2 regions of the Micromonospora sp. NPDC000207 genome follow, and region 1 is predicted to be linked to the other one. Evidence: riboswitches for the same ligand, from Rfam matches in the RefSeq annotation. Region 1 holds a riboswitch; the other holds the start of a gene.
What was found. Region 1 has a riboswitch for cyclic di-AMP ahead of ABT336_RS04605 (coiled-coil domain-containing protein). Riboswitches for the same ligand answer to the same signal wherever they lie in the genome.

Region 1 (14,698 bases):
CCGCCCACTGCTCCGGAGTTCGATGGTTGGCCATGTCGGTGACGACGTACGGCGGGCGGGGTTGGTTCATCGGCCGGGCGCACGAGACCCGACCGGGGTGGCGTGGGATCGGTCACCCCGGTCGTCGGCCGGTGGTCGGATCGGGGGTCAGGCGTTGAGGCGTTGGTGGAGGTCGTCGTAGTCGGCGCGGGTGCGTTCGGTGGCGGGGACCGCCTCGGTGACCTGGCGGGTGACTCGGCGTACCAACTCGTTGTGGTGTTGCCGGGGGAGGCCGTCGAGGGTGGCGGTGGCGTGACGCAGCCCGTCGGTGAGGTGCCCCGTCCGGACCAGGCAGGCGGCCCGGTGCAGCTCGACCTGGGCCCGGAGTCGGCGGTGTGACTGCGGGTAGAGCTGGGCGGCCCGGTCCTGGACGGCCTCGGCGCGGGCGAGGTCCCCGCTGTGGGAGTAGACCCAGGACTGGGTGTGCCGGAGCCGGTGCTCGGCCCACCCCCAGAGGGACTCGTCGTTGCCGAGGACCGAGGCGGGGAGCCTTTCGGTGAGGTCGGCGAGCTGTTCGACGGTCGCCACCGCCTCAGCGTGCCGACCGGCCGCCGACAGGGCCTGGGCACGCCCGGACAGAACCTTGCAGTTCGCCACCGTGGGCTCGGTGGTGAGGATCGGCAGGACCCGGTCGGAGAGGGCCACCAGCTGCTCCGGGGTCCGGCCGCCGTAGCAGCCGTCCACCACCTCCCAGCCCCGGACCAGTGTCATCGTCTCCGGGTCCTGCGACTCGTCGGCGAGGCGGTTGGCCGTCGACCACCACCGGCGGGTGAGCATCGCCTGACCCGTGGAGGTCGTCTTCAGTGCGACGAGGAGGGAGAGCCGGGCGGCGGCCTGCAACAGGCGGGACCGGGCCGGTTCGGTCGACGAGGCGAGGAGGCCGTGCAGGACGGCCAGGTCGATCCGCAGGTGGTCCGTCAGCTCCTCGGCGGAGAGCCGGTAGTTCGCCACCCCGTAGTCGGCGACGATCTGGTCCCACTCGTCGTGCCCGGCCCGGACCGCGTCGCTCAACATCTGCCGGAGGGCCTCCAACCCCTCCGAGGAACCGGCCGCCGATACGGCAGCCAGGGTGCTCATCGACCACAACACCGTGCGTCTACGCATGTCCGGATCTCCTTCCTGGTTGACGTACGCCGCGATCAGCGCGCCGTCGGCCTGTAGGGCTCGGTCGCAGGCCTCGACGAACTGCGCCGACGGGCGCTTCGTTCCGTTCTCGACCTGGGAGATGTGGGTGTAGGTGAAGTTGACGGCGCTCGCGAGCTGTCGAAGAGACAAATGGCGGGCATTGCGGTGCCTCCGGAGAATGTCCCCGACCTTTTCCATGGTCACCCTCGACTCCGTTTCCTGGTCTGTGTGCCAACGGTGTACCGCTGTCCGGCACGTCGCCACCTCGGCGACGCTGTCCGTGTCGCCGCAGGTGGGAAAGCTCCCGTCCGGCCGTGGCAGCCTCCAAGAAAGTGAGACGCTTTCGAATTCCGGGTGATTGGCAGATCTTGGCGTGGGTGCGCCGAGGAACCAGGAAGTCGTCTCACCATAACCCCATGCGCAGCCAAAGAAGAAGAGGGTGGTCAATTCATGTGGACGAGATTCCGCAACTGGTGTCGAGGCCGCCACACGAGGCGGTCGGACGACAGGTGGCGGGCGATGCAGGAGGCCGAGTACGAGGCCGCGAAGCGCCGGATCCTGGCCGAGGCCGCCCGACAGCGGGGCACCCCCGAAGACCGTTGGCGACGGGACGCCCCCGAGGTGGGCCGACAGCGGGGCGCCCCCGATGACCTGGGGCGGCACCGGTGGAACGACGGGCCGACGATCCGGCTCACCCCGTTGACCAGGCAGGCCCCACTGCTGACGTACGGACAGCGGCGGGGATACCGCTGTGAGCGGTGACCTGCCGGTCGGGCGGCGGGTGGCGTACTGGCGTGGTCGGCGGGGATGGTCGCAGCAGACCCTCGCCGACGCGCTGGGCATGTCGAAGAGCTGGGTCGACAAGGTGGAGCGGGGTGTCCGCCGGTTGGACAGGCTCTCCACCCTGCGGGAGGTCGCCCGGGCGCTCCGGATCGACGTGGACCTCCTGCTCGGCACCGGCCCGGCGGCACCCGTCGCGCGGGCCGACCCGTCCGACGGCCCGCTCACCGGTGCCGAGCTGGACCCGTTGCGGGCGGCCCTGTTCCGGTTCGACGCCGCCCTGGCCGGGGCCGACGGGACCGGCCCGACACCGGACCGGATCCGGGCGGGGGTGGAGCACGCCTGGTCGGCGTACGGGCACGCCGACTACCGGCTACTGGTGCGGATCCTTCCGGGGCTGCTCTGCCAGGCACAACTGACCCGAGCGGCCCACCCGGACGACCCGGTCGCGGTCCACCTGCTGGGGCAGGTCACCCAACTGGTCTCGGCGGTGCTGTGCAAGTTGGGCGAGCTGGCCACCTCCTGGTTGGCCGCCGACCGGGCCATGACGATCGGCCGCCGGACCGCCGACCCTACGTCGGCCGCCGTCACGCTGACCCGGGTCCTGCGGGCACTGGACCGGCCCCGGCACGCCCTTGAGGTCGCGGTCGCCGTGGCACACCGGATCGGCCCACCCGATCCGCAGACAGCCCCAGCAGAGCGGCACTGCGGGTACGGATCCCTGCTGGTGCAGGCCGCGCGGGCCGCCGCCGCCAGTGGTGACCATCCGGGAACCGTCGACCTGCTGGACCAGGCCGCCGCCGTCGCCGCCCGACTCGGCGACGACCACCACTGCCGGACGAGCTTCGGTCCGACGGCGGTCGGGCTGGCCCGGGTCACCACCGCCCTCGCCCTCGACCGGGACCGCGATCCGCTCCGGTCACACCGGGAACTCCTCGACACCGTGGCCTTCGCCCGGCTGACTGTGGAACGGAGGGCGGCGTACCTGGTCGACGTGGCCCGGGGGTGCCTGCGCCGCAACGACCTTCCCGAGGCCGCACGGGCGCTCCTGCTCGCCGACCGGACCGCCCCCACCGAGGTACGCCATCGTCCCACCGCCCTCGCCACCCTGCGTACGCTGCTTCGCCGGGCGTCCCGCCCCGACCCGGAACTCACCCGTCTCGCCGAAACCCTCCGGATAGCTCTCTGACGGAGTTGAACCGGCCCGGCTGGTGTTCGTATTGAAGCTGAGTCGTCCGGGAGGAGAGCAGACATGACGGACCGATCGGATGTGCAGCTGCCCAGCTCCACTGTGGGTGCACCTGACGAGAGTGCGGCGGAGTGGCCGGTTTCGGATGACGGCTCCTGGGCGGACATTATTGAGCATTTGCCGGGTGCGGGGTCAGGTCAAATCTCATCTGAGGCGGAGTGGCTGGACGCGGTGTTCCGCTCCGAGGAGGCAGAAGGGCCGCGGCATCACGGTGAGGGATCTGCGACTGAAGCCACCGCCGGACCGGCGACCACGCGCAACCAGAGGTGGACGGCGAAGATCACCGATTACCGCGCCCGAATTCAGCCTGCTCTACCGGAAAGTGAAGTACAGGCCAAGTCTGTCGGCCATGCAGACACCTTCAAGCGCCTTTCACGTCTCAGGTGTGGTGCGGTCATGATTTCTAGGGAGGAGGCCCGGGTTCTCTCCTCGCTGCCTGACTGGTCCTCCTTCGTGTTTCCCGAAGACTCAAAGGCTCGTACCCGTTACCTGGCGGTGCTGTCCAAGGTGTCGCCCGGCGGCTTAGCGGTGGCAGGCGAAACGGAGCCCAGTACCTACTGCGACCCTCGGGCGATCGCCCCTGTCGCAGCCCTGACGTCCCCGGGGGCCTCGCCGCAGTCGTGGGTTCCCTCGGCGCAGCCGTTTCCCGTCGCCTCGGGAACGACGCGGAACCCGTTCTCACCCGCCTCGCCGAAGCCCTCCGGGTAGCCCTCTGCCGGAGTTGAACCGGACCGGATGGTATTCGTAATGAAGACCTAGCAGTCCGGGAGGGAGTAGATATGACAGACCGGTGGGTTGTGCCATCGCCCGGCGTCGTGGCGGGTTTCTCTGACGATGCTGCGGTGGATTTTCCGGGTCCGGATGACCCTAGTTGGGGGGACGCGGCTGGGTATTTATCGGGTGTGGGGTTGGGTGAATTCGCGTTCGAGGACAGGCAGCTGGACGAGTTGTTCAGCGTGCCTGCGGCACCCGTCGTCGAGGACGCGGAGGGCCGGCGACGCGAGGGAGAGGAGTCTGCGACTGAAGCCGCCGCCGGACCGGCGATCACGCTCCACCAGAGGTGGGCGGCGAAGATCAGCGAGTACCACGACCAGGTCCAACCTAAGCTACCCAACAGCCGGACACGGGCCGAGTCTGTCGGCCACGTAGACACCTACAAGCGTCTTTCACGTCTCAAGCGGGGTGAGGTCAGGGTTTCTGTGGAGGAGGCCCGGGCTTTGTCGTCGTTGCCTGGGTGGTCTTCTTTCGTGTTTCCTGAGGGTTCGGAGTTTCGTGTTCAGTACGAGGCGGCGTTGTCGGGCCCTTTACCAGTTTCCGTACGGCAGGGAAACCGTCTAGTACGTGGTGGTCAGGAGTGGGCGGGGAGGATCAGCGACTATCACGACCGGATCCAACCTGAGTTGCCCAAAAGCGAGAAGCTGGCCAAGTCTTTCGGCCATGAAGGCACGTACCAGCGTCTGGCAAAACTCAGAATCGGTGCTGTCAGGGTTTCTGTGGAGGAGGCCCGGGTTCTGTCGTCGTTGCCTGGGTGGTCTTCTTTCGTGTTTCCTGAGGGTTCGGAGTTTCGTGCTCAGTACGAGGCGGCGTTGTCGGGCCCTTTACCAGTTTCCGTACGGCAGGGAAACCGTCTAGTACGTGGTGGTCAGGAGTGGGCGGGGAGGATCAGCGACTATCACGACCGGATCCAACCTGAGCTACCCAACAGCCGGACGCGGGCCGAGTCTGTCGGCCACGTAGACACCTACAAGCGTCTTTCAAGTCTCAAGCGCGGTGCTGTCAGGGTTTCTGTGGAGGAGGCCCGGGTTCTGTCGTCGTTGCCTGGGTGGTCTTCTTTCGTGTTTCCTGAGGGTTCGGAGTTTCGTGTTCAGTACGAGGCGGCGTTGTCGGGCCCTTCACTAGTTTCCGTACGGCAGGGGAAACGTCGTGGTGGCCAGGAGTGGGCGGGAAGAATCAGCGACTACTGCGGCCGGCTCAAATCCGAGCTACCCATCGGGCGGAAACTGGCCAAGTCTCTCGGCCACGAAGACACCTACGCCCGTCTGATGAGTCTTAGACGCGGTGCTGTCAAGGTTTCTGTGGAGGAGGCCCGGGTTCTCTCGTCGCTGCCGGGCTGGTCCTCCCACGTGTTTCCCGAAGGCTCAGAGGCTCGTGCCCGTTACCTGGAAGTGTCGCCTCAGGTGTCGCCCGACGCCCTCACGGTGGCAGGCGAAGCGGCGCCCAGCACCAACTACGAGCCTTGGGAGATCGCCCTTGTCGCGGCTCTGACGTCTCCGGGGGCCTCGCCGCAGTCGGGGGGTCCCTCGGCGCAGCCTCCTCCCGTCGCCTACCCGAGGGTGCCCTCCACACCGGCCCCAGTTCGCCGGTGAGACGGCACGGCGGCTCATCGGTGGACGGCGAGCCGGCGGATGGTCGGCGTCTCCCGGTCGAAGCCCTAGCGAGAGCGGCCCCGGGGCACCGGGGAAGGGGAACGGTCGGTTGGCGGTCGGGTCGGCGTCGAACGGGCGGCAGCGGGTCGATCGCCACCGGATCCGAGGGACGCGACATCAGCCGTCCTGCTCTGGACCACGGTCGACCCCGCCGGGTGCCGGAGGGCCGTCGACCAGGTGGCCGCAGGGTTCGTCGGAATCGGTAGTCCCAACGCCTTCATCCTGTCGGTGGTGAGGTCGGCGACGAGCCTTCTCCCGACCTCCTCGGTGTTGTGGGTGCGGTGACCCTGACTCGTTTCGCGGAACTGGTCGATGACGGCCGCTTGGAGCTTCGTGGCCTCACTCGGGGTCAGGTCCGCCACCATGGTTTGGTGCGTTGGCGGAAGGGCGGCCTCAAGTCGGTCCCTGGCGTTCCGCCCGACTTCCTGCTTTCGCGCCTCGGCGTCCTCCGCCCTCCAGGGGTTGTTCGGCATGTTGTATTTCCGCAACTCGATGATGTCGCACACCTTGTTGCTGAGAATCTCTTGGTTGGGGGATTTGTGGTGATTCGGGTCCGGCCTGTTCAGCTCCCACGCGGGTGTGTCGGCGAAAGCATCACGCTCTCTCTCCGCCCGTTCGAGATCCCTCGAAACGGTGTTCGCGATGTCGGCCGCCTGTTCCGAGGTCAGGTTCGAGACAATGAACTTGTCCTCGATGAACAGGGCGTCCTCAAGTCTCTTCCGGGGGTCTTTCGTCGGGGGCATCGTGGTCTCCTCCTCGGTAGGGGATCGGGCGACCTGACGACGGTCGGGAGGAGCCTCCGGTTCAGGCCCGACCGGCTTTCCCGCATCCCGGGACCCGGTCGGGCGGGAAGAAACGTAGATCACTTGTAGCTTGACGTGTCTCACGCTGCGTGTGACGGTGAGGGCCGGACCCTGTCCCCTGATGTGGGGGTTTGACCAGGTAGTTCGTTCAAGGGCAGGTGGGACTTGCGTCAGCCGGAGACTCCCCAGGAGGCGTTCGCCGAGCTTCAGGCAGGCAACGAGCGGTTCGTCGACGGGACACCCCGCCACCCCAACCAGGACGCCGGCCACCGGGCGGCGGTCGCCGGTGAGCAGCACCCCTTCGCCGTGATCGTGGGGTGCTCCGACTCCCGCCTGGCCGCCGAGATCATCTTCGACCGTGGCCTGGGGGACCTCTTCGTGGTCCGGACCGCCGGGCACACCACCGGCCCCGAGGTGCTGGGCAGCGTCGAGTACGCGGTGACGGTGCTGCACACCCCCCTGGTGGTGGTGCTCGGGCACGATTCGTGCGGGGCTGTCGCGGCGGCCGGTGCGGTGGCTGCCGGAGGGCTGCGTCCGGCCGGGCACCTCGGGGCGGTGGTCGACGCCGTCCTGCCCAGCCTCCGGCACGCCGCCGCCCAGGGCATCGTGGACCCGGCGGGGATCATCGACGTCCACATCGCCCAGACGGTCAACGAACTGGTAGGCGACTCGGCGGTCCTGGCCGGTGAGATCGCTGCCGGACGGTGTGCCGTGGTGGGGATGTCGTACCAGCTCAACGCCGGTCGGGTCCGGACGGTGGCGGCGGTTCCGCGTACCCTCTGACCGGTCTTTCGCCCCGGAACACGAACCGGGCCGCGCGCCCCTCACGGCGAACCGGTCTGTGCCTGCGACGACGAACGGGCCGCCCCCCGAAGGAAGGGGAGCGGCCCGGTTCGTGCCAAGCCCCGGCTAGAGCAGCGAGACGTGGACGTGGTCGGTGTGGTTGGACGGGCCGCTGTAGGAACTCCAGCCCGTCGCCGGGAACCAGATCTGCCGGTTCCAGATGACGTAGTAGACGCCCAGCCGGTCGGCGTTACGGACCAGGAACGCGGTCAGGTTGTTGCCGTACATCCGGGTGTCGTTGTTGTGCCAGGGGGAGAACCCGCGGTTCTGGAGGGACCAGTCGCAGGCCCGGCCCTTGGGGTGCTCCCACGGGCCACCGGGGCGGTAACAACCGACGAACCTGTCGAACCCGGCCCGCTTGACCTCCTTGTACATGTGGAGGGTGCGGGGGGTGATGCAGCCGGAGGTGGTGGGGTCGTTCTCGGTGCAACCCTGCGGACGCCAGTTGCCGTTGGAGTCCCGACCCGGTGCGACCTTCGCCACCGGTGACTCGGCCACCACCAGGCCGCCGGTCAGGCCGGTGCCGCCGACCAGGGCGAGTGACTTCTCGGCGTCCCGCTTCTGCTTGGCCATCAGCGCGTGCTGCTTCTGCTGCTCGGTGACCTCGGCGTCGAGCTGCTCCTTGGCCTCGGCAGCCTCGTCCTTGACCTCCTGGACCTCGGCCAGCTTCCGGGCGTTGACCATGTTCAGCTCGTCGAGCGCCTGGGCGCGCTTGACGAACGAGTCGGGCTGGTCGCTGTCAAGGAGCATCGCCATCGCGCCGATCCGCCCGCTGCGGTACGACTGGGCGGCGATCTGCCCCACCTGGGGGGCCAACCGGTCCAGCTCGCTCTGCGCCCGACGGACCTCCAGGTCGAGCTGGAGCTGCCGCTTCTTGGACTTCTCAAGCTTGTTCTGTGCCTGGGTGAAGTTGCGGTTGGTCGTCTCGATGACATCGTTGAGGAGCTTCGAGTCACCGTCCTCGTGCCCCGAGGGCCGAGGCTGGGCCATGGCCGGCGCTGACCCGGAGAAGATGGCCAGCGCGGTGATCACGGCCACCACCGGCGTCAGCCAGCGGCGTAGGGGTGCCGTCACAGTCGTCCCTTCCGTCGGCCGCCGACCGGGTTAGCTGACGGGTTCGGGACGGAAGTGGCCCCTACCGCTTGCGCGGATTCACCCCACGTACCTGGGTCCCCGATTCGCCTCGCGGCGATTGGGCGGCGGTCCCGCTGGCGCCGGTGCGCGCCTTCGGCGGTGACCGGCAGCGAGGTTACCCGAGAGTCGACTCCGGGAGCTACGTCCGGAAGCCGACTTAACGCGTATTTTCGCCGTAGCGGCGGGTGACCAGTGATGAGCTTCTCATTCTGGGAAGCATCGGCGGTCACACTGAGGAGTGTCACCATGCGGGGTCGGAACCTCCTTCTCGATTGCGCCACCCTGCGGGGGCGTCGGGGGACTGACTCCCGGCCCGGGGGTCGCTCAGGGCTTCGAGGGCGTCGTCGCGCTGAGCGGGGGGTCGGGGTCGGGGGTTGGCGTCGGGCCGCGCCGCCTTCTTCTCGGGGGTACGGCGTCCGGCGGCGGTGACCACGGCGGCCAGGGCGGTGGTCAGGGGCACGGCGGCGACCAGTCCGAGCGTGGCGACGACGCTGCGGACGATCTCCTGGGCGAGGAATTCACTGGTCAGGACCTGGCCGGTGGGCCGGGAGTCGGCGACCAGCAGGAGCATCAGGGGCAGTGAGGCACCCGCGTACGCCAGCACGATCGTGTTGACCACCGACGCGATGTGGGCCCGCCCGACCCGGGTCCCCGCCTTGTAGAGCTGGAGTGCTGTCAGCTTCGGGTTGGCGTTGCCCACCTCGGTCACCGTGGCGGCCTGGGTGACCGTGACGTCGTCCAGGACGCCCAGGGACCCGATCACGATCCCGGCCAGCAGCAGTCCGTGCAGGTCGACGTCGGACTGGAACATCGACAGGGTGGTGGCGTCCTCGTCACCGAACCCGGTCAGGTGGGTGGCGGCGGTGGCGGCGGCGGCGAGCAGTCCGGTGAGCACCAGACTGCCCAGGGTGCCCAGGACCGCCACCGAGGTCTGGGCGCTGATCCCGTGGGTGAGATACAGCACGATGAACATGATCAGTGCTGATCCGACAACGGCGATCAGCAGGGGGGACCGGCCGGCGCTGATCCCCGGCACCACGAAGGTGAGCAGGATGGCGAAGCTCGCCGCCAGCCCGCCCAGGGCGGCCAGGCCCCGCCAGCGGCCGAACGCCACGATCGCGGCGGCGAAGAGGACCACCAGCCAGACCAGGGGCTTGCCGCGTTGGTGCTCGGCGATGTTGTAGCTGCTGGTCTCCGGGTCGGCCGGGTCGACCAGCTCGACCAGGATGATCTCGTCGCCCACCGCCACCCGGGGGGCACCCGGGCCGTCCGGGATCGGGGTCTCGACCTCCTGCCCGGCGTCCGGGCCGCTGTCTGCCCGGACGGTCACCGTTCCGCAGGGCCGGTCGGCCCGTTCCGGGGTGCCCTCCGGTCCCGGTTCGACGGGCGGGCAGGGCACCGTCAACACCCGGGTGACGGTCCCCTGGTAGCGGGGTACGTCCTCACCTCCGTCCGCCGTCGGCGTCCGCTCCGGCCAGAGCAGCAGGGCGGCGACGAGGGTGGCTACGAAGAGGGGAACCACCGTCGCGACGAGGACCCGTCGGACCCGGGGTGGGGCGGACGGGGCGTGACTTGTGTGGTCGGCGCCCATTGCGACTCTCCAAACGATCCACGGCGGATTACGTGTGCGTACGCCGGTCGGTTCACCCCGCCCGTGAAAATGCCCGCAACGGCGCAGTCGGATACCCCTTGATCACTCAGGGTGACCGGAATGTGGGGTGCCCGGAGGTCCAACCGGGAATGGTAGTCACCGGATGTGGTCGCGGGGGCGGGTCGGGGCTGGTGGTGGAGGTCGCCACACGCCGGCCCCGGGTGGGCGGGCGGCGGGCGTGAAGGGGTGGTACGGGGCCGGCGGTGCGTGGCGGGCGATGCCGGCGGTGCGTGGCGGGCGGGCCCGGCGGTGAAGTGGCGGGCGAGGTCGGCGGTGGAGTGGCGGCGGGGTCAGCCGCGCTTCATCAGGCGACCGACGGCGGCCATCATCTCGGTGGCCATGTCCTCGGCGCGGCCCTCGGCGGCCCCCTCGTGCATGCAGTGCCGGGTGTGTCCGTCGAGCAGGCCCAGGGCCACCTTGTCCAGGGCCGCCTGGATGGCGGAGATCTGGGTGAGGACGTCGATGCAGTAGCGGTCCTCGTCCACCATCTTCTCGATTCCCCTGACCTGGCCCTCGACCCGGCGCAGCCGGGCGAGGAGCTGGTCCTTGCTGGCGGTGTACCCCCGGGAGGTGCCGGGTGCAGGAGTGGTCATGAAGCCAGCGTACGCCTACCCCCGACGGGTATGGGACGATTACGGTAATACCCCTACGGGGTATGAGTAGAGTAGGCTGCCGGAGGCACACGGAAAGCCTGTCGAGAGGAGAACGGACATGGTCACCAACACCTACCGGGTGCAGGGCATGACCTGCGGACACTGCGTCAAGTCGGTCAGCGACGAGGTCGGCGCGCTCGACGGGGTCGACGACGTCCAGGTCGACCTGGCCACCGGTGAGGTCGCCGTCACCAGCAGTCACCCCCTCGACCCGGCGGCAGTGCGCGCCGCCGTCGACGAAGCCGGCTACGAACTTGTCGACGCCTGACCGACCGGCACCGGGACGGGCTCAGGGCTCGGGCTCAGGGCTCGGTTGATACGGGCGGGTGTCGGGTCGACCCGAGTACCAGGTCGGGCGGGACGGGTGGGAAGGGGAGAGGGATGCGGACGGTGGGCAGGATGACCGGGTTCGTCCTCGGTCTGGTGGGGGTGTTCGGTGCCGCGTACGGCGTCGGTCACCTGGTCGGGCCGATCGGCCCGCCGGTCGCTGTCGAACACCCGCACGGCGGCCACGACGACCCCGGTGGCGGCCACGACGGCCACGGCGGCCCGGTCGGCGGGACACCGGGTGGGCTGCTCGTCTCCGAGCAGGGCTACACCCTCGAACCGGTCACCGCCCCGCCGGGGGAGTTCGCCTTCCGGATCACCGGGCCGGACGGAGACGCCGTCACCAGGTACGACGTGAACCACGACCGGCCCATGCACCTGATCGTGGCCCGGCGCGACCTCAGCGGATTCCGGCACGTCCACCCCCGGCTGTCGGAGGACGGGACCTGGCGGCTCCCCACCCCGATGGGCGACCCCGGCACCTGGCGGGCGTTCGCCGACTTCCAACCCACCGGAGCGGACCCGCTCACCCTCGGGGTGGACGTGACGGTGTCCGGTCCGGTCACCCCGACCCCGCTGCCCCCGCCCACCCGTACCGTCGTCGTCGACGGGTACGACGTCACCCTCGACGGGGGGCTCCGGCCCGGCCACGACTCCCGGCTCACCCTCACAGTGAGCAGGGACGGCGTACCCGTCACCGACCTGGAGCCCTACCTCGGGGCGTACGGTCATCTGGTGACGCTGCGCCAGGGTGACCTGGCGTACCTGCACGCGCACCCGGAGGGCGCCCCCGGTGACGGACGGACCGCCGCCGGTCCCGACGTGACCTTCCACGTCGCGGCCCCGTCTCCCGGGACCTACCGGCTGTACCTCGACTTCCGGCACGGCGGGACCGTCCGCACCGCGGAGTTCACGGTGATCGCGCCGCACCCGGACGGACCGGCACCGAGTGGGTCGGTCACCGACGGCCCACCGACGACGGCGGCACCCGCCGAGCCCGACGACGGGCACGGGTCCCCCGGTCACCGGCACGACTGACAGGAGCCGCGATGACTACCACAAACGACCCCCGGCAGACCGCGCCGCACCGGATCGAGCTGGCCATCGGCGGGATGACCTGCGCCTCCTGCGCCGCCCGGGTGGAGAAGAAGCTCAACCGGATGGACGGGGTGAGCGCGACGGTCAACTACGCCACCGAGAAGGCGACCGTCGACTACCCCGACGGCGTCACCCCGCAGGAGCTGATCGCCACTGTGGAGAAGACCGGCTACACCGCCGCCCTGCCGCCCCCACCCGCCCCGGCCGACGCCCCGGCCCCCGCCGAGCCGGTCGACGAACTGCGTACCCTGCGGACCCGGTTCTGGGTCTCGGTGGTGCTCTCCGTGCCGGTGGTGGTCCTGGCGATGGTCCCGGCCCTCCAGTTCACCTACTGGCAGTGGCTCTCCCTCACCCTGGCCGCCCCGGTGGTGGTCTGGGGCGGGCTGCCGTTCCACCGGGCCGCCTGGGTCAACCTCCGACACGGCGCGGCGACCATGGACACCCTGGTCTCCCTCGGCACCCTCGCCGCGTTCGGGTGGTCGCTCTGGGCGCTCTTCCTCGGCACCGCCGGGGAGCCCGGCATGACCCACCCGTTCAGCCTCGTGGTCAGCCGGACCGACGGGTCCGGGCACATCTACCTGGAGGCGGCTGCCGGGATCACCGCCCTCGTCCTGGCCGGACGCTGGTTCGAGGCTCGGGCCAAGCGCACCGCCGGGGCGGCCCTGCGGTCGCTGCTGGAGCTGGGCGCCCGGGACGTGGCGGTGCTCCGTGACGGGGTGGAGAGCCGGATCCCGGCCGACCGACTCGTCGTCGGAGACCGGTTCGTGGTGCGTCCCGGCGAGAAGATCGCCACCGACGGAGTGGTGGCCGCCGGCACCTCCGCCGTCGATGCGAGCCTGCTCACCGGTGAGTCGGTGCCGGTGGAGGTCGGGCCGGGTGACGCAGTGGTCGGGGCGACTGTCAACGCGGGAGGGCGACTGGTGGTCACCGCCACCCGGGTCGGCGCCCAGACCCGACTGGCCCAGATGGCCCGCCTCGTGGAGCAGGCGCAGAGCGGCAAGGCCGCAGTGCAGCGACTCGCCGACCGGATCTCCGGGAACTTCGTACCCGTCGTGATCGCCCTCGCCGTCGGCACTCTCGGCTGGTGGTGGGGGGCCGGTGCCGGACCGGCGGCGGCGTTCACCGCGGCGGTGGCCGTACTGATCATCGCCTGTCCCTGTGCGCTCGGGCTCGCCACGCCGACCGCCCTGCTCGTCGGCACCGGCCGGGGAGCCCAACTCGGGATCCTGATCAAGGGACCCCAGGTGTTGGAGTCCACCCGACAGGTGGACACGATCGTGCTCGACAAGACCGGCACCGTCACCACCGGCCGGATGTCGGTGGTCGACGTGGTGCCCGCCGCCGGGCAGGACCGGGCCGAACTGCTCCGGGTGGCCGGGGCGCTGGAGGCCGGCTCCGAACACCCGATCGGTCGGGCCGTCGCCGCCGCCGCGACGCAGGAGGGTCCGGTACCGGAGGTCACCGGCTTCGCCAACGTCGAAGGGCTCGGCGTGACCGGGACCGTCGAGGGCCGTACCGTGCTGGTCGGTCGGCTCCGACTGCTGCACGAGCGGGACGTCGACGTACCGGCGGCGGTCTCCGGGGCGGCGACCGGGGCGGCCGGTGCGGGGCGGACGGCGGTGCTCGTCGCCTGGGACGGGCAGGCCCGGGGAGTGCTGGTGGTGGCCGACGCGGTCAAGCCCACCAGCCGGGCCGCAGTGGCCCGGCTCCGCGCCCTCGGCCTGCGACCGGTCCTGCTCACCGGGGACAACGCCACTGTCGCCCGGGTGGTCGCCGCCGAGGTCGGCATCGACGAGGTGATCGCCGATGTGCTGCCGGCGGAGAAGGTCGCGGTGGTCGAACGCCTCCAGCGGGAGGGCCGGGTGGTGGCGATGGTCGGGGACGGGGTCAACGACGCCGCCGCCCTCGCCCAGGCCGACCTGGGACTGGCGATGGGCACCGGCACCGACGTGGCGATCGAGGCCAGCGACCTGACCCTGGTCCGGGGGGACCTGCTGGCCGCCCCCGACGCGATCCGGCTGGCCCGACGCACCCTGCGGATCATCAAGGGGAACCTGTTCTGGGCGTTCGCCTACAACGTCGCCGCGATTCCGTTGGCCGCCGCCGGTCTGCTCAACCCGATGATCGCCGGAGCCGCGATGGCCTTCTCCTCGGTCTTCGTGGTGGCCAACAGCCTCCGCCTGCGCCGGTTCGCCGCCGCCACCGGCTGAGGCCCGCAGGTTTGTCGCTGGTCACATCGCAGATCGGGGTTTGCGGTCGCGCGGGAGGGTAAGGAACAGAGCAAGCGAGACGTAGAGAGCCTGACAGCGAGGAGGTCTTCCGATGGGTTTCGACGACAAGGTGGAGAACACGGGTCAGAACGCCTCGGGCAAGCTCAAGGAGGGGGCCGGCCGGGTCACCGACAACGAGCGCCTCGAAGCCGAAGGCCGTAGCGACCAGGCCGGTGCCAAGCTCAAGCAGGCCGGCGAAAAGATCAAGGACGCTTTCAAGAGCTGACATATTTCGTACGCCGTCGGGCCGACCACTGTCGAGTGGTCGGCCCGACGTGTCGTCGTCCCCGTGCCCGCTCC
Region 2 (14,698 bases), on a different contig from region 1:
CGGGTAACCGGCTGCCGCACCACCGACGTGTCCTGGGGAGGGCCGGATGCCGTACGACGGCAGGAGCACCGGTACGACGCCGCCGTTGCTCACGTCCCGGCTGTCCCCGCCCCCACCCCCCGAGCCGCTGCTGATCCGGCCCCGCCTCCTCGACGAGCTGGACCGGGGCGCCGGGGCGGCGATCACCCTGGTCACCGCGCCGGCCGGCTGGGGCAAGAGCACCCTGCTCGCCTCCTGGGCCCGGGCAGCCCACCCGGTCTCGGCGTACCCGACAGGGACCGGTGCCACCGCGCCCGCCTGGCTCTCCGTGGAGGTCGGTGACGGCGGGGAACGGTTCTGGGCGTACCTGGCCGCCGCAGCGACCGTCCCGGTGGACCTGTCGGGTCCCGCGCGGCTGGACGCCCTGGCCGCCGCCCTCGCCGCAGCGGACCGGCAGGTGGTGCTGGTCCTGGACGACCTGCACCGGGTCGTCGACCCGTCGGTGCCCGCCGGTCTGGAGTTCCTGGTCCGGCACGCCGAGGGGCGGTTACGGCTGGTGATCGGGGCCCGGGAGGCCCTGCCACCCGCCCTGCACCGGCTGCGGCTGACCGGGGAACTGACCGAACTCGGCCCCGACCTGCTGGCCTTCACCGACGACGAGGTCGCCGACCTCCTCGTCGCACACGGCGTACACCTGCCGGCGGCCACCGTCCCCCGGCTCCGGGACCGGACCGCCGGCTGGCCCGCAGCGCTGCGCTTCGCCGCGCTGGCGCTGCGGGGGCAGTCCGACCCGGACCGGTGGGTACGGCGCTTCGGCGGCGACCACCCGGACGTCGCCGGGTACCTCGGCACCGAACTGCTCGACGGCCTCGACCCACGCGACCGCGACGTGTTGCGACGGTGCGCCGTCACCCCCACGGTCCGCGCCGACCTGGCCGTCACGTTGACCGACCGGGCCGACGCCGACCAGGTGCTGGCCACGCTGGCCCGCGACGGTGGGTTTCTCCACCACGACCAGGGCACGCCGCCGTGGTTCAGGTACCACCCGATGCTCGCCGACCTGCTCCGCGCCGAACTGGGTCGGGTCGGTGACGACCAGGTGACCGACCTGCACCGGCGGGCCGCCGGGTGGTACGCCGACCGTGCCCGTCCCGCCGACGCGCTGCGGCACGCGCTGGCGGCGGGGGAGTGGGAACGGGCGGTCACCCTCGTGACCCACCAGTGGCCGGAACTGATCCCGTACGACGGGGACGACGTCGACTGCCGGATCCCGGTCACGCCACCGCCCGAGGCGCTGCACAGGTACCCGGGGCTCGCCCTCGCCCTCGCCGTCGAGCGGGTCCGCGCCGGTGACGCCGCCGGAGCCACCGAGGCGTTGACCATCGCCGCCGACGCGGCCCGGGAGGTGTCGACGTCGACCCGGCAGCCGTCGGTGGTGACAGCGCTGGAGCTGACCCTGGCCCGGCAGGCCGACGACCGCCCCGCCGCGCGGGCCCTGGCCCACCGCCTCCTCGCCTCGACCTCCCCCGATCCTGCCGATCCGGTCCGGGGCGGTCCGGCGCTCGGAGCCCGGGCCGTGGCCGGGGTGGCCCTCGGACTCCTCGACCTCGCCGACGGCGACCTGACCGGGGCACTGCACCACTACAATCGGGCCGGCGAGGCGGCCCGGACGGGCGGGTGGGGGCGGACCGAGCTGGTCTGCGCCGGTCGGACCGCCCTGCTCCAGGCGGTCCGGGGGGATTTGGCAGCCGCCGAGCAGACCGCCCGGGAACTGCTCGACCTCCCGGTCTGCCAGGGGTGGACCGGGCTGACCGACTGCGCGTACGCCCATCTCGCCCTGGCCGTCGTCGCCCTGCACCGACACCTGCCGCAGGAGGCGGCGGCGATGGTGGCGCTCGCCGGCCCGGCCACCGACACCCCGGTGCCGGGTGTGCTCGTCGTCCTCTGTCGGGTGCCACTGCTCTGCGCCACCGGAGATCTCACCACCGCCCACCGGCTGTTGACCGGGGCCCGGGAGGTGGCGGCCGACCTGCCCGCCGCCGGGGAGCTGGCCCAACTGCTCCGCGCCACCGAGGCCGACCTGCTGGCCGCCCGGGGTGACCTGGCCGCCGCCCGCCACCTCCTCACCGACCTCACCCGTCCGGCGGCCGAGCCGCAGCCCGCGCCGCCCGGGACGCGGGCCGCGTCGGCGGTGGCTCAGGCCGCGTCGGTGGCACTGGCCCGGGTCGAACTCCTCGCCGGGGACCAGCGGGCCGCCCGTCGCGCCCTACCGGAGTGGGACGCCCCCGACGCCGACCTGGTGCCGCTGCCGGTACGTCTGGAGGCCGGGCTGCTCGACGCCGTCCTGACCCGCGCCGACGGCGACCACCGGCGGGCCGGGCGGCTCCTGGAGCGGATTCTCGACCTGGTCGCCCCGGACGGGTACCGGCGGGCGTTCCTCCAGGGGATCCCCGGCGTACGGGACCTCCTCGCCGCCCACCTCGACACCGGAACCGCCCACTGGGTGACAGTCACCGAACTGCTCGGAGTCCTCGACGCCCCGGCGTCGGGGGCGGTCCCGGCGTCGGTCCCGGGATTGGCCGAACCGCTCACCGAGCGGGAGTTGACGATCCTGCGCTACCTGCAGAGCATCCTGTCCAACGTGGAGATCGCCGGTGAGCTCTCCGTGTCGGTGAACACCGTCAAGACCCACGTCCGCAACATCTACCGCAAGCTCGACGCCACCCGCCGACGCGAGGCCGTCCGTCGCGCCCGCGAACTCCACCTCCTCTGACGCTCCCGTCCGTTCCGCCCCGCCCCTTCGGTACGAGCGGCCGGAGGACGCCCCCTCCTGTCACGTCGAGGCGGCGTGGTCGACGGCGGACAGGAGGGTGGGCAGGTCGTAGTCGCCCTCGTGCGGGGCGCCGTTGACGAACAGGGCCGGTACGGCGCGGACCCCGCTGCGGATCCCCCCGACGAAGTCCCGGCGTACCCGGTCGTCGTGCAGTTCCCGGCTCACCTCGTCGTCCACCTCGCCGACGGGCAGGCCGAGCTGCTCCACCCCGAGGGACAGGTGCACCGCGTCGAGCTGGTCCTGGTGCTCGAAGAGCCAGTCGTGCAACGGCCAGAACCGGCCCCGCCGGGCGGCGGCCTCGGCCACCACCGCGGCCTGCTCGGCGTACGGGTGGACGTTGACGACGGGGAAGTGGCGGAAGATCAGGCGTACCGTCTCGGCGCGCTGGTCCAGGACGTCGGTGAGGTTGCGGTGCGCCTCGGCACAGAACCGGCACTGGAAGTCGCCGTACTCGACGAGGGTGACGGGTGCGTCCTGCGGGCCCCGGACGTGGTCCTGCGCGGTGACCGGTGCCCGCAGTCGGGCTTCGACCTGCAACGGTGTGGCCATGCGGACCGGGTTCCCCGGTCCGGGTGAACTCATCTCACCCCCTCGGGATGGCCCGTCCCGCCGACCGGTACGAGCGTCACCGACGGGACGGGGGTGACATGACCGACATCGATGCGACATCATGGCTGCGCTACCGGTTCGCCGAACGCCGACGACGAGGGTGGACGATGGGAACGTTGGCGGTTCGGACGGGGCGTCTCGTCCGGCACGAGTGGAGCCTTGCAGTGCTGGGGTCGCTGGCCCTGGCGGTGCTGCTGACCTGGCCCACGCTGCGTCATCCGGCGTCGACGATCCCCCAGGACACCGGGGATCCGACGTTGCAGGCGTGGCAGGTCGCCTGGGGTGGGCACGCCCTGCTCACCCAGCCGTGGAACCTGTGGCACTCGAACACGTTCTTCCCGGAGCCGTACACCTACGCCTACTCGGACACCCTGCTGGGTTACGCCCTGTTCGGGATGATCGGTTCCGGACCGGAGGCGGCGGTAGTCAGGTACAACCTGCTCTACGTGCTGGCCCACGCTCTGGCGTTCGTCGGGGCGTACGCGCTGTGCCGACAGGTGGGGGCCGGGAGGGCCGGGTCGGCGGTGGCCGGGGCGGCGTTCGCGTACGCCCCCTGGAAGCTGGCCCAGGCCGGGCACCTGCACGTGCTCAGCATGGGCGGGATCGCCCTGGCGCTGGCCATGCTGGCCCGGGGGCACGGCTGGTCGCTGCGGGACGGGTACCGACCGGAGCGGATCCGACCGGGGTGGGCGGTGGCCGGGTGGTTGGTCGCCGCCTGGCAGGTGAGCCTCGGTTTCGGCATCGGTCTGCCCTTCGTGTACGTCCTGGCGCTGCTCTGCCTCGGCGTGCTCGTCGGGTACGGGTCGACCTGGTGGCGACGCAGGAGCAGGCCGGTGTTCCCGCGTCGGCTGCTCGTGGCCGACCTGGGCGGCGGGCTCGCGTTCACCGCACTGGTCCTGCTGATGGCGGCCCCCTACTTCGAGGTGGTGTCGCGGCACCCGTCGGGGCGGCGGACCGTCGAGCAGATCGCGATGTTCTCCCCGCCGCTGCGCGGGTTCCTCACCGCCCCGCCCGAGTCGTGGTTGTGGGGTGAACGGCACGCGGCGGCCCGTGACCAGTTGGGTTTCGCCGTGGAGATGACCCTCCTGCCCGGGGTGGTCCTGGTCGGGTTGGCCGCCGCCGGGCTGTTCCTGTCCGCCTGGCGGGTCCGGCACCGGTTGGCGTTGGCCGCCGGGGTGCTGGTGAGTGTGGCGTTGGCGTCGGGCACCACCCTCTTCGGTGACGGGCGACCCGGGTACGTGACGCTGGTGGAGCACCTGCCCGGGTGGGACGCCCTGCGTACGCCGGGCCGGTTGGTGCTCTGGACGACGCTGCTGCTCGGTGTGTTGGCGGCCGGGGCGTTGACGGTCCGGGAGACCGACCCGTCACCGGTGCCGTGGTGGCGGCGGCCGGCGAGGCTGGTGCTCGTCGTACCGCTGCTCCTGGTCCTGGTGGAGGGGGTGAACCGGACCCCGCACGCGGAGGTCCCGCCCCAGCCCCAGGCGCTGCGCGGGGTGACCGGCCCGGTCCTGGTGTTGCCGAGCGAGGGCACCCGGGAGTACCACGTGATGCTCTGGTCGACGGACGGCTTCCCCCGCATTGTCAACGGCGGGGCGTCGTTCGTGCCGCCCGGCCAGGACCGGATCCGGGCGGTCAGCACCGCCTTCCCCTACCCGGACGCGGTGGCCGAGTTGCGTGCGGCCGGGATCCGGACGGTGGTGGTGCTCACCGACTACGTTCCCGGCACCCCGTGGCAGGAGGTGCCGGGTCGGCAGGTGACCGGGCCGGGGGTCCGGGTGGAGAACCGGCCCGACGGGATCGTCTACCACCTGGAGTGACGCCGTCCCCGTGCGGTCACCGGGGGCGGGTCAGGCGGACGGGGAGGGTGAGCAGCCGCCAGGTGCCGGGGTCGGGGGCGCGTCGGGCCCCCGGGTCGGCGGGGGAGAGGTCGGGGTGGCGGTCCAGCAGGGCGGCGAGGGCCACCTCGATCTGGATCCGGGCCAGGGCCGCGCCCAGACAGAAGTGCGGGCCGTGTCCGTACCCGAGGTGGGCTGTCCGGTCGGGGACCCGGGTCAGGTCCAGCCGGTCCGGGTCGGGGAAGACCCGGGGGTCCCGGTTGACCGCGACGATCGAGACGACCACCGGTTCGCCCTCCGGCACCGGTACGCCGTCGATCAGCACCTCCTCGGTGGGAAACCGGGGGACGGTGAGCATCTGGGGCGGACTCCACCGGGTCAGCTCCTCCACCGCCCGGGGTAGCAGGTCGGGGTCGGCCCGCAGCGCGGCGAGCTGCCCGGGATGGGTCAGCAGGGCGTGGACGGCGTTGGCGAGCAGGTTCGCCGGGGTCTGTCCGGCCAGCACCAGATGCCAGACCAGGCTGACCAGTTCGACCTCGGTGAGGCGGTCCCCGTCGTCGTCGCGTACCCGGATCAGGTCGGTGACCAGGTCGTCGCCGGGGTGGTCGCGGCGGTGGGCGACCACCGACTTGGCGCTGTCGACGATCGCCGGGATGGCGGCGACGAATCCCGGGCCGTCCCCGGCGGCGACGGCGGCACCGAAGGTCCGCCACACCTCCCGGTCCGCCGCCGGCACTCCGACCAGCTCGCTGATCACCGCCATCGGCAGGGGTCGGGCCAGGTGGGTGACGAGGTCGCCCACCCCGTCGTCGGCGGCGTGGGCGACCTCGTCGAGCAATCCCGCCACGATCGTCTCGATCCGGGGGCGCAGCGCGACAGCCCGGCGCGCGGTGAACGCCGGGGCGACGAGCCGGCGCAACCGCCCGTGTTCCGGCCCGTCGATCTCCATGGTCCGCAGGTACGGCCGGTACCGGTCGGGGACTGCGGGCCGCAGGTAGCTCTCGCTGCGCAGCTCGAACCGGGGGTCGGTGAGCACCGTCCGGGCCGTGGCGTGGCGGGTCACCGCCCACATCGGGCCGAAGCCGGGGGTGACCAGCCGGGCCAGTGGGGACCGCTCCCGGGCCTGCCGGTACGCCGTGAACGGATCGGCGAGCACCGTCGGGTCGGTCAACTCGATCTCCGGAACGTCCATCCCTCTTCCCTCCAGGTCTGTTTCAGATACGCAGAACAGATGATGCCATCATCTGGATGGTGAAGGTATCTTAAGCCGGGGTGGACGGCAACAGCCGTCCGGAGGAGGCAGGCGATGGCACGGCTCACCAGGGCGCAGCTGCAACAGCTCAACCGGGCCCGGGTGCTGGCGGCGGCCCGGGAGGTGTTCACCGAGCGCGGCTTCCGGGAGGCCCGCATCGACGACATCGCCGACCGGGCCGAGCTGACCCGGGGGGCGGTCTACTCGAACTTCCCCGGCAAGCGGGCGCTCTACTTCGCGGTCCTCGCCGCCGACGCCGAGCAGGTGCCCGAACCACCCCGTCCCCCGGGCACCGGGACCGTCGCCGAGGTGCTCGCCGAGTTCGCCCGCGCCTGGGTGGCCCGACTTCCGCTCGCCGTCGACGAACGACTCGACGGGGTGAGCCTCGGCCGTGACCTGATGTCGGAGATCGCCGCCGACGAGGCCACCCGAACGCCGTACGCGGAACTCACCCGACTGTCGGCGGTCCTGCTCGGGCTGGTGGTGGAGGCCCTCGACGGACCGGCGTACCAGCCCCGACGGCGGGTCCGGACCGCCGAGACCGCCCTGACCCTGTTGCACGGGGCGGGCCGACTCGCCGCCGCCGCACCCGGTTTCGGCGACCCGTTCGACGTGGTGCGCGCCTGCGCCAACCTGGCCGGACTGGATCTCGACGACAGCTGGGACCCGCCCCACCTGCCGTACGTGCCGAAGGCCCGTCCGGTCGACCTGGCCTGGACTCCGCCGGTCGCCGTCGACCTCCTGCGGGACACCTCCGGCCGACCGGCTGCCGAGGGCGTGGTCACCATCCTGGGGCTGCACCGGGCGAGCGCCGTGGAGGAGGCGGTCCGGGCGGCCCCGCCGGGCACCGTGGTCACCGCCGTCCTGGTCACCGGCGACCCGAAGGGCCTGCTGTCGCTGGCCCGGCTGGCCCTGGTCGACCTGCGCACCTGTCTGCGACGCGCGGTGCCGCCGGATGCCTGGCCCCGGGTCCGGGTGGTGTGCGACGAGTCCGGCGAGGTGGCGGCGGCGGCCGGGGTGCCGGCCGTCAGCGACGTGACCGAGACCGCCGTCCGGGTGGTGGGGGGCCGCATCGTCGCCCGTGCCGACGGGCACGGGGCCGGGCACGCCGCAGCGTCGGTGTCGGACTGAGCGACGACGAACCGGCCCCGACCGGCCGTGGTGGCGGCGGGTCGGGGCCGGTCGGTGGTGCGTACGGCACTGCCGGGGGACCCGTGGTCGGGCCCGGCGGCGCCGCAGTTCAGTTGTCGAAGCCGACAGGGGAGTTCGGCCGGTCCACGTCGACGAACTCGATGTCGTCGACCGGACGGTCGGCGCGGGCGATCGCCGCCCGAGCCGCGGTGCTGGCCGCCCAGCCGACGGCCGCACCGACGAGTGCCGCACCGATCAGCAGGGTCCAGGGCAGGGCGGGCCGCCGGCCGGCGAGGGCGTCGAAGGCCGCGACGGCCCGCTTGCGGGCCTCGTCGGTGGCCGTCCCGACCAGGTCACCGGCGTCGCCGGTCAGGTCGGAGCCGCTTCGGCGGGCGGTCCGGGCGGCGTCGCGGACGCTGTCCCCGGCGGAGCTCACCGTCGAGGTCAGGTGCTGCCAGGCCTCGTCCGCGATCCGCTCGGGCTTGCTGCGGCGCTCCAGCAGGTTGGTTCCGAACATCGTGGGTTCCTCCTCGGGTGCCGAAGGCCACTTCGGATTCGGCGACGGTCGGGCGTTGTCACGTTCAGCTACTCCCGCCTGTGCCCAGACCCACCGGTCGGCAAACCCCCGGACGGCCGCCGATCGTGCGTCGATGTCCTCAACTGGTGTGGGGAAGGCGTACGCGGGTGGGATCCCCCGTACGGGGCGCCGTCGGGTGCCGCCCCCGATGGTAGGTACGCCGATCAATGCCGGTGGGGCCGGGCCGGGTGCGCCGGCCCGGCCCACCCCCGGCGGACGCCCTCGACGCGCCAGCCCCGCCGGACCCCGGTGTGTCCGCCGGGCGGTACACCTCCCCGGGTGTTCCACCGGGCGGAACCGCTTGCGGGCGGGCGGTGGAGGTGACTGTGCGCGACGGGTGAACTGCGATAAACAGGATGAAAAGCCGCAGGATTCCGCACCGGTGTCGGTTGGGGTGCCCGGTCGGTGACGAGGTCCGGACGAAGCGTTCGGGTGGTCGGGGGCAAGGCTCTGACCAGCATCGTTGCCGCACGGGGCGCGCCGGTGGCAGAGGGTGTGGGCCGAGGGTGCCCTCGGACGTTACCCTTGTCCGGCGACGGGCGGCCGATGGCCGATCGTCGTCACAGGTGACCAGAAGGTGCGGAGAAGGGCAGCTGGCATGTCCGATCCGCAAATTGCTCATCCCGAGGGGTGGCGACCGAGGCCGTGGGAGGAATACTCTCGGTCGCGGCCCGCGTACTGATGAGGCGCCCGATAACGGGCGAGTGGAGGTGCTCGCGTGAGCCTGTCGATCGTGAAGTCGGTTCTTTCCGGTGGTGTCATCGAGATCGCCCCTCGGGGTGAGATCGACGTGGACACCGCGTACGAGGTGCGCGAGGCCATTGCCGAGGTCCTCGCCAAGGGACGCCCGTCCCGGATCGAGCTCAACATGCGGCTCGTCACCTTCATCGACTCCGTCGGCATCAGCGCCATGGTCGCCGGTTTCCAGACCGCCGAGGTCAGCGGGGTGAAGCTGGTGGTCACCGAGCCCAGCCGGTTCGTGCACCGGCAGCTCTGGGTCACCGGCCTGCTCGGTCTCTTCGGTGCCCCCGAGCCCTACTACGCCGGTTCGGCCACCCCCGAGGTGCTCCCCGGCGCCTGAGCCGTCCGTCGACGTCGTCGCGGTCACAGCGGTACGTCGATCACTTCGGTGATCGCCCGGATCGCGGTGACCGAGGCGTACCCCTCGGCGAGCAGCGCCAGGTCCGAACCGGGTGGCAGGGCCTCCCCGGGCTCCTCCAGGGAGGTCCGGACGAAACCGTGTCCGGCCTCCGCCACAGTCATCTGCACCTGACCGAAGCTGGCGAGCGACCCTCGGCGTACCCCGAGGAGCCTGTCGTAGGGGCGGTCCGGCACGTTGACGTTGAGGATGTCCTCGACGGGCAACGCGGTCAGCCGGGGGAGCAGGTCGAGGGCCACCCGGGCCGCCGTGGACCAGTGCCGTTCGGCGTCGCGGACCAGGGCCGCCGCAGCCACGGCGGCACCCCCGCTGCCGGGGGTGGCGTCACCGGCGTTGAGCACGTCAAGCGAGACCGCCAACGCCCGGCAGCCGTTGGCACCGGCGGTGAAAGCGGCCCCCACGGTGCCCGAATGCAGCACCGCCCGCCCGGCGTTCGCCCCCCGGTTGATCCCCGAGAGCACCACCGTCGGGGCCGGACCGAAGGCACCGTGCAACCCGATCAACGTGATGAAACCCGGAGAGCCGCTCACCGCGTACGCCGGGACGTCGGGCAGCCCCGGCAGGGACTGCTGGTGGACCACCACGTGCCCGTCCCGCTCCACCGCCGTCATCGCCGCGCCGGTGCCGCTCATCTCCTCCTGCGGGGCGGCGACCACCACGTCCAGCCCCCGTTGCACAGCCGCGCGGGCGAGCTCCTGGATGCCGGGGGCGGCGATGCCGTCGTCGTTGGTGACCAGGACCCGTAGCGTCATCGCTCGACCGCCCGGTGGGCCAGCTCGTCGGGGCTGATCCGTTCCTGGGGGCGGGACCCGGCCGGAACGAGACGGACCCGGTCGACGAGTCCGTTGATCGAGTCGAGCCGCCCGGTGCCCAGCCCGTGCCGGGTGACGTTCAACGCCCCCGCCGCCGCCCCGGTACGGATCGCCGTCCGGATGTCACCGCCGACAGCCACCACCGCCGCCGCCCCGGCGGTCATCGAGTCACCGGCCCCCCGAGGGTCGGCGGCGTGCAGTCGGGGCATCTCCACCTCGAACACCTCCCCGTCGACGAGGGCCAGGGCCGGTTCCTCGGCGCGGCTGACCACCACCGTCTGGGCACCGGCCTGGTGCAGGTCGTACATGACCCCGGTGAGTTCGGCGACGCTGTCGTCGGCGGCCAACCCGTCGCGCAGCAGCTCCTCGTGGCTGACCTTGCAGAGGAACACCCCGCTGTCCAGGACGGCGGCGAGGTGCTCCCCGGAGAGGTCGACCACCACCCGACTGCCGTTCTCCCCGAGGTCGGCGGCGAACCGGCGGTACACCTCGGGTGGGACGAGCGACGGCTCGTTGGGGCCGCTCAGGACGCTCACCGGGGCCCGCAGCCCCTCCCCGAGGGCGAGGTTGTAGAGCTCGTCGAGCTCGTGGCGGGTGAGCCGCTCACCAGTCACGTCGACGATCTCCTGTCGGGAACCGTCGCGGCGGTCGTGCACGTACCCGCCGTTGGTCGAGTGGCGGCGTACCGTCCGCAGGTCCACCCCCTCGGTGGCGAGCAACGGCTCCAGGACCTGGCCGAGTTCCCCGCCGATGCTGGCGCAGAGCACCACCGGGACCCCGAGGGAGGAGATCATCCGGGCCTGCCAGACGCCCTGCCCGCCCGGGTGCAGGTGCAGCTCCGGGTGGTCACTGGGCTGTTCGATGGTGACCGTGAGCAGGGGAGTGGGCGCGAACACCATCACGTGCCCGTCCATGGGGCCACCTTCCGTCCGTACGCCGGGTCGCTCACCTGATAACCGTCGACGCGGTGGTCCGGGCACGCCTCGTCGGGCACGAAAACGCCGGGCGTACGCCTCGTCGGGCACGAAGAACGCCCGGTGCCCCACCGTCGTGGCGGGACACCGGGCGTACCCGAGGGTCAGTACACCGACAGGTGCACGTGGTTGGTGTGGTCGCTGGACGGGTCCCCACCCGCTCCGCTGTAGGCTCGCCAGCCGCTGCTGGGCAGCCAGATCTGCCGGTACCAGATCACGTACAGCACGGCCAGCCGGTCGGCGTTGCGGACGTAGTACGCGGCGAGGTTGTTGCCGTACGTCCGGTCCCCGCCGGTGGCGTGCCCACCGAATCCGTTGCGCTGTGCGGCGAAGTCGCACGCCCGACCCTTGGGGTGCTCACCGGAGCCGCCCGGCCGGTAGCAGGAGACGTACCGGGTGAAGCCGGCGGCCTTGGCCTGGTTGAGGGCGTGCAGGGTCCGGGGGGTGATGCACCCGTTGGCCGGGGTGGGGTCGTTGACGCTGCACGACTCCCGGGGCCAGGACCCGTCGGAGTTGCGCGGGGCGGGCTTGGCGGTCTTGGTGCTGTTCCCGCCCGGTCCGCTGGACCCCGTGGACCCGCTGGACCCACTCGACCCGCCGCTGCTGCTGCGCTGCTGGGCCTGTTGCTGCTGCTGTTGCTGGCGGCGGCGCTCGGCCTCCTCACGGCGCTCCTGCGTGACGGCGACGTCGAGGGCCTTCTCGGCCTGGTCCTTGCGCTTTGCCATCGTCGCGACCTGTTTGCGCTGCTCGTTGACCTCGGCATCCAGTTCGACCTTGGTCCGGGCGGACTGGTTGCGGGTCTCCTGGAGCTTGCGCAGCTCCCGCTCCTCGCTGGCGGCGACCTGGTCGAGCGCGGCGGCCCGGTCCATGAAGCCCTCCGGGGAGGTCGCGTTGAGCAGGGCGTTCGCCGCGCCGAGTCGGCCGGTCCGGTACGCGACCTGGGCGATCTCACCGACCTTGGTGTTCTGGACGGCCAGGTCGGAGTCGATGGTCTTGAGCCGACCGTTGAGTTCCTGTTGCCGCTGTGTCGACTTCTCGAGCTTGGCCTTCGCCTCCAGCCATCCCTTGCTGGCCGCCTCCAGCTGGTTGCGCAGAGCCGGGGTGCCGCCCTCGGGATCGGCGTCGGGTGCCGCCAGCAGACCTCCCCGGGTCGCGGCCTGGGCCGGACCGACCGGTGCGACCGCGCCACCGAGGGCGAGGGTCGCGACGAGCAGGGCCGCCATCCGGGCGGTGATGCGTCGCGGTGATGCCACTACTGCCAATGGACCTGTCCTTCCGTCAACCGCCGACCGGGTTAGCTGACGGGTTCGGGACGGAAGATCCCTACCGCTGACGCGGATGCACCCCAGGAACGTGGTTCCCCGGCTCGCCCGGGTGGGCGATTAGGCGGCGGCCACCGTGGGCGCCGATGGGCGCCGCCCGGCGGAGGCCGGGACCGAGCCTACCGGGGTGGGTGTGACGGTTGCAGTCAAAGTGACCGATGGTGTCGGAGAGGCGCACGACAAAGCGCAGCAAAAAGAACATTCCTCGTGGAAATTTAAGCCTGTGCTAATCACCACTCGATGGTTCCGCAGACACCCGCTGACGCTCCGGGTTCGACCTGCAACGTGGCGTGCTCGATGTGGAACTCCTCCCGGAGCGTGGTCCGGGCCGCCGCGAGCACCGTGGCGACCTCCGCGCCCGGGGTGGTGGTCAGGTGGGCCGAGGCGACCTCCATCCCGGAGGTGAGCGTCCACAGGTGCAGGTCGTGCACCTCGGCCACGCCGGGGACCGCCGAGAGCCGGTCGTGCACCTCGGTCACCTGGAGGTGTTCCGGGGCGGCCTGGACCAGGATGCGCAGGGCGGCCCGGGCCAGCCGCCAGGTCCGGGGGAGGATGAACACGCCGATCGCGACCGCCACCACCGGGTCCACCCACCACCAGCCGGTGAACGCGATGACCAGCGCGGCGGCGATCACCCCGACCGAGCCGACCAGGTCGGCGAGCACCTCCAGGTACGCGCCGCGCAGGTTGATGCTCTCCTCGGCGCCCTTGCGCAGCAGTCCGAAGGCGACCACGTTGGCCAGCAGGCCGAGCACCGCCACCCCGAGCATCGGGCCGGTGAGGACCTCCGGCGGATCGCCGATCCGGCGGGCCGCCTCGACGAGGACGTAGACCGCGACCCCGCTGAGCAGCGCCGCGTTGGCCAGGGCGGCGAGCACCTCCAGGCGGTAGAGGCCGAAGGTGCGCTGCGGGTCGGTGGTGGCCCGGCGGGTCGCGGTGATCGCGGCCAGGGCCAGGCCGATGCCGAGCACGTCGGTGAACATGTGCCCGGCGTCGGAGAGCAGGGCCAGCGAGCCGGTGCGGAAGGCGGCGACGGTCTGCACCACTGTGAAGACGGCCAGCAGGGCCAGTGCGGCCCAGAGTCTGCCGACGTGTCGATGGGCGGCGTTCGCCACCGCCGCCGAGTGATCGTGCCCTGCGCCCACGCCCACACCCTCCGTCGTCCGACCCGACCGGGATACAACCTATGCTTACATCGCTATGTATGCAAGTGTCGGACGAGGGGAGGCCGGTCGACAGTCGGAGTCGACGTTCAGCCGGTGGGATCGAGGGTGACCAGGCGCTGGGTGGCCCGGGACAGCGCGACGTAGAGCGTACGAACCCCGGAACCCGGATCGGCCCGGATCTCCCCGGGCGCGACGAGCACCACCCCGTCGTACTCCATGCCCTTGGCCTGGAGGCTCGTCACCACCTGGAGCCGGGGCTCGGCCACCTCGGCCAGCCACCCGGCCACCTCGCGGTGGCGGTGCACCGGCGTGATCACGCCGACGGTCCCCGGCACCTCGGCCAACATGGCCGTCGCCGCGGCCACCGTCTCCGGCGCCAACTCGGCCGCCGACAGCACCCGCTGCACCGGCTCCACCCCGGTGGAGCGGACCGCGACGGGAAGGGGCAGGTCCGGGTCCACCCGACGGATCTCGGCCGCCGCCACCGCGAAGATCTCCGCCGGGTTGCGGTAGTTGGTGGTCAACGTGAACCGGTGCCGCCGACGTCGACCCAGCGCCTGGTCCCGGGCCCGGGTCAGCTCCGCCGGGTCACCCGTCCAGGCGGTCTGGGCCGGGTCGCCGACGACGGTCCAGGACGCCAGCCGCCCCCGTCGGCCGATCATCCGCCACTGCATCGGCGAGACGTCCTGCGCCTCGTCGACGACCACGTGGGCGTACTCCCGGTAGTCCTCCGGGCGCTGCCGGGCCGCCTCCCGGACGGCCCGCTGCCGGTCGGCGAAGGTGCTCAGCTCCCGCACCCCGCCCGCCAGGGCGTACGGGTCCCGCCGGGGGCGGGCCGGCTTCACCGGCTGACCCAGCAACGCGTCCAACTCGTCGAGCAGGGCGATGTCGGCGATGGTCAGGCCCTCGGTGTCCAGGCTCCGCCAGGACTCGGAGAGCAGCCGGACCTCCGCCCGGGACAGGATCCCTCCCGCGTACGCCCGCAGCCGCTCCGGTCGGGTCAACCAACCCAGCACGTGCCGGGGGTGCAGGCGGGGCCACCACGCCTT

Region 2: linked by a shared signal. The riboswitch ahead of ABT336_RS01235 (coiled-coil domain-containing protein) and the one ahead of ABT336_RS04605 (coiled-coil domain-containing protein) in region 1 are both predicted to bind cyclic di-AMP.

Annotation. Positions count from the first base shown of each region.
Region 1 is NZ_JBEPEQ010000010.1:959-15,656, forward strand. It holds gene ABT336_RS04575 (helix-turn-helix domain-containing protein) at 148-1,362, opposite strand; gene ABT336_RS04580 (hypothetical protein) at 1,684-1,926, shown strand; gene ABT336_RS04585 (helix-turn-helix domain-containing protein) at 1,916-3,133, shown strand; gene ABT336_RS04590 (hypothetical protein) at 4,102-5,559, shown strand; gene ABT336_RS04595 (hypothetical protein) at 5,625-6,506, opposite strand; gene ABT336_RS04600 (carbonic anhydrase) at 6,588-7,205, shown strand; gene ABT336_RS04605 (coiled-coil domain-containing protein) at 7,332-8,339, opposite strand; cyclic di-AMP (ydaO/yuaA leader) riboswitch at 8,344-8,474, opposite strand; gene ABT336_RS04610 (YibE/F family protein) at 8,641-9,990, opposite strand; gene ABT336_RS04615 (metal-sensitive transcriptional regulator) at 10,341-10,643, opposite strand; gene ABT336_RS04620 (heavy-metal-associated domain-containing protein) at 10,762-10,971, shown strand; gene ABT336_RS04625 (DUF8832 domain-containing protein) at 11,085-12,068, shown strand; gene ABT336_RS04630 (heavy metal translocating P-type ATPase) at 12,080-14,338, shown strand; gene ABT336_RS04635 (CsbD family protein) at 14,451-14,624, shown strand.
Region 2 is NZ_JBEPEQ010000002.1:50,177-64,874, forward strand. It holds gene ABT336_RS01190 (winged helix-turn-helix domain-containing protein) at 47-2,752, shown strand; gene ABT336_RS01195 (DsbA family protein) at 2,813-3,361, opposite strand; gene ABT336_RS01200 (hypothetical protein) at 3,529-5,238, shown strand; gene ABT336_RS01205 (cytochrome P450 family protein) at 5,255-6,448, opposite strand; gene ABT336_RS01210 (TetR/AcrR family transcriptional regulator) at 6,563-7,639, shown strand; gene ABT336_RS01215 (hypothetical protein) at 7,749-8,156, opposite strand; gene ABT336_RS01220 (STAS domain-containing protein) at 8,935-9,297, shown strand; gene surE (5'/3'-nucleotidase SurE) at 9,321-10,127, opposite strand; gene ABT336_RS01230 (PfkB family carbohydrate kinase) at 10,124-11,101, opposite strand; gene ABT336_RS01235 (coiled-coil domain-containing protein) at 11,266-12,384, opposite strand; cyclic di-AMP (ydaO/yuaA leader) riboswitch at 12,430-12,560, opposite strand; gene ABT336_RS01240 (cation diffusion facilitator family transporter) at 12,714-13,628, opposite strand; gene ABT336_RS01245 (HelD family protein) at 13,736-14,698, opposite strand, start outside.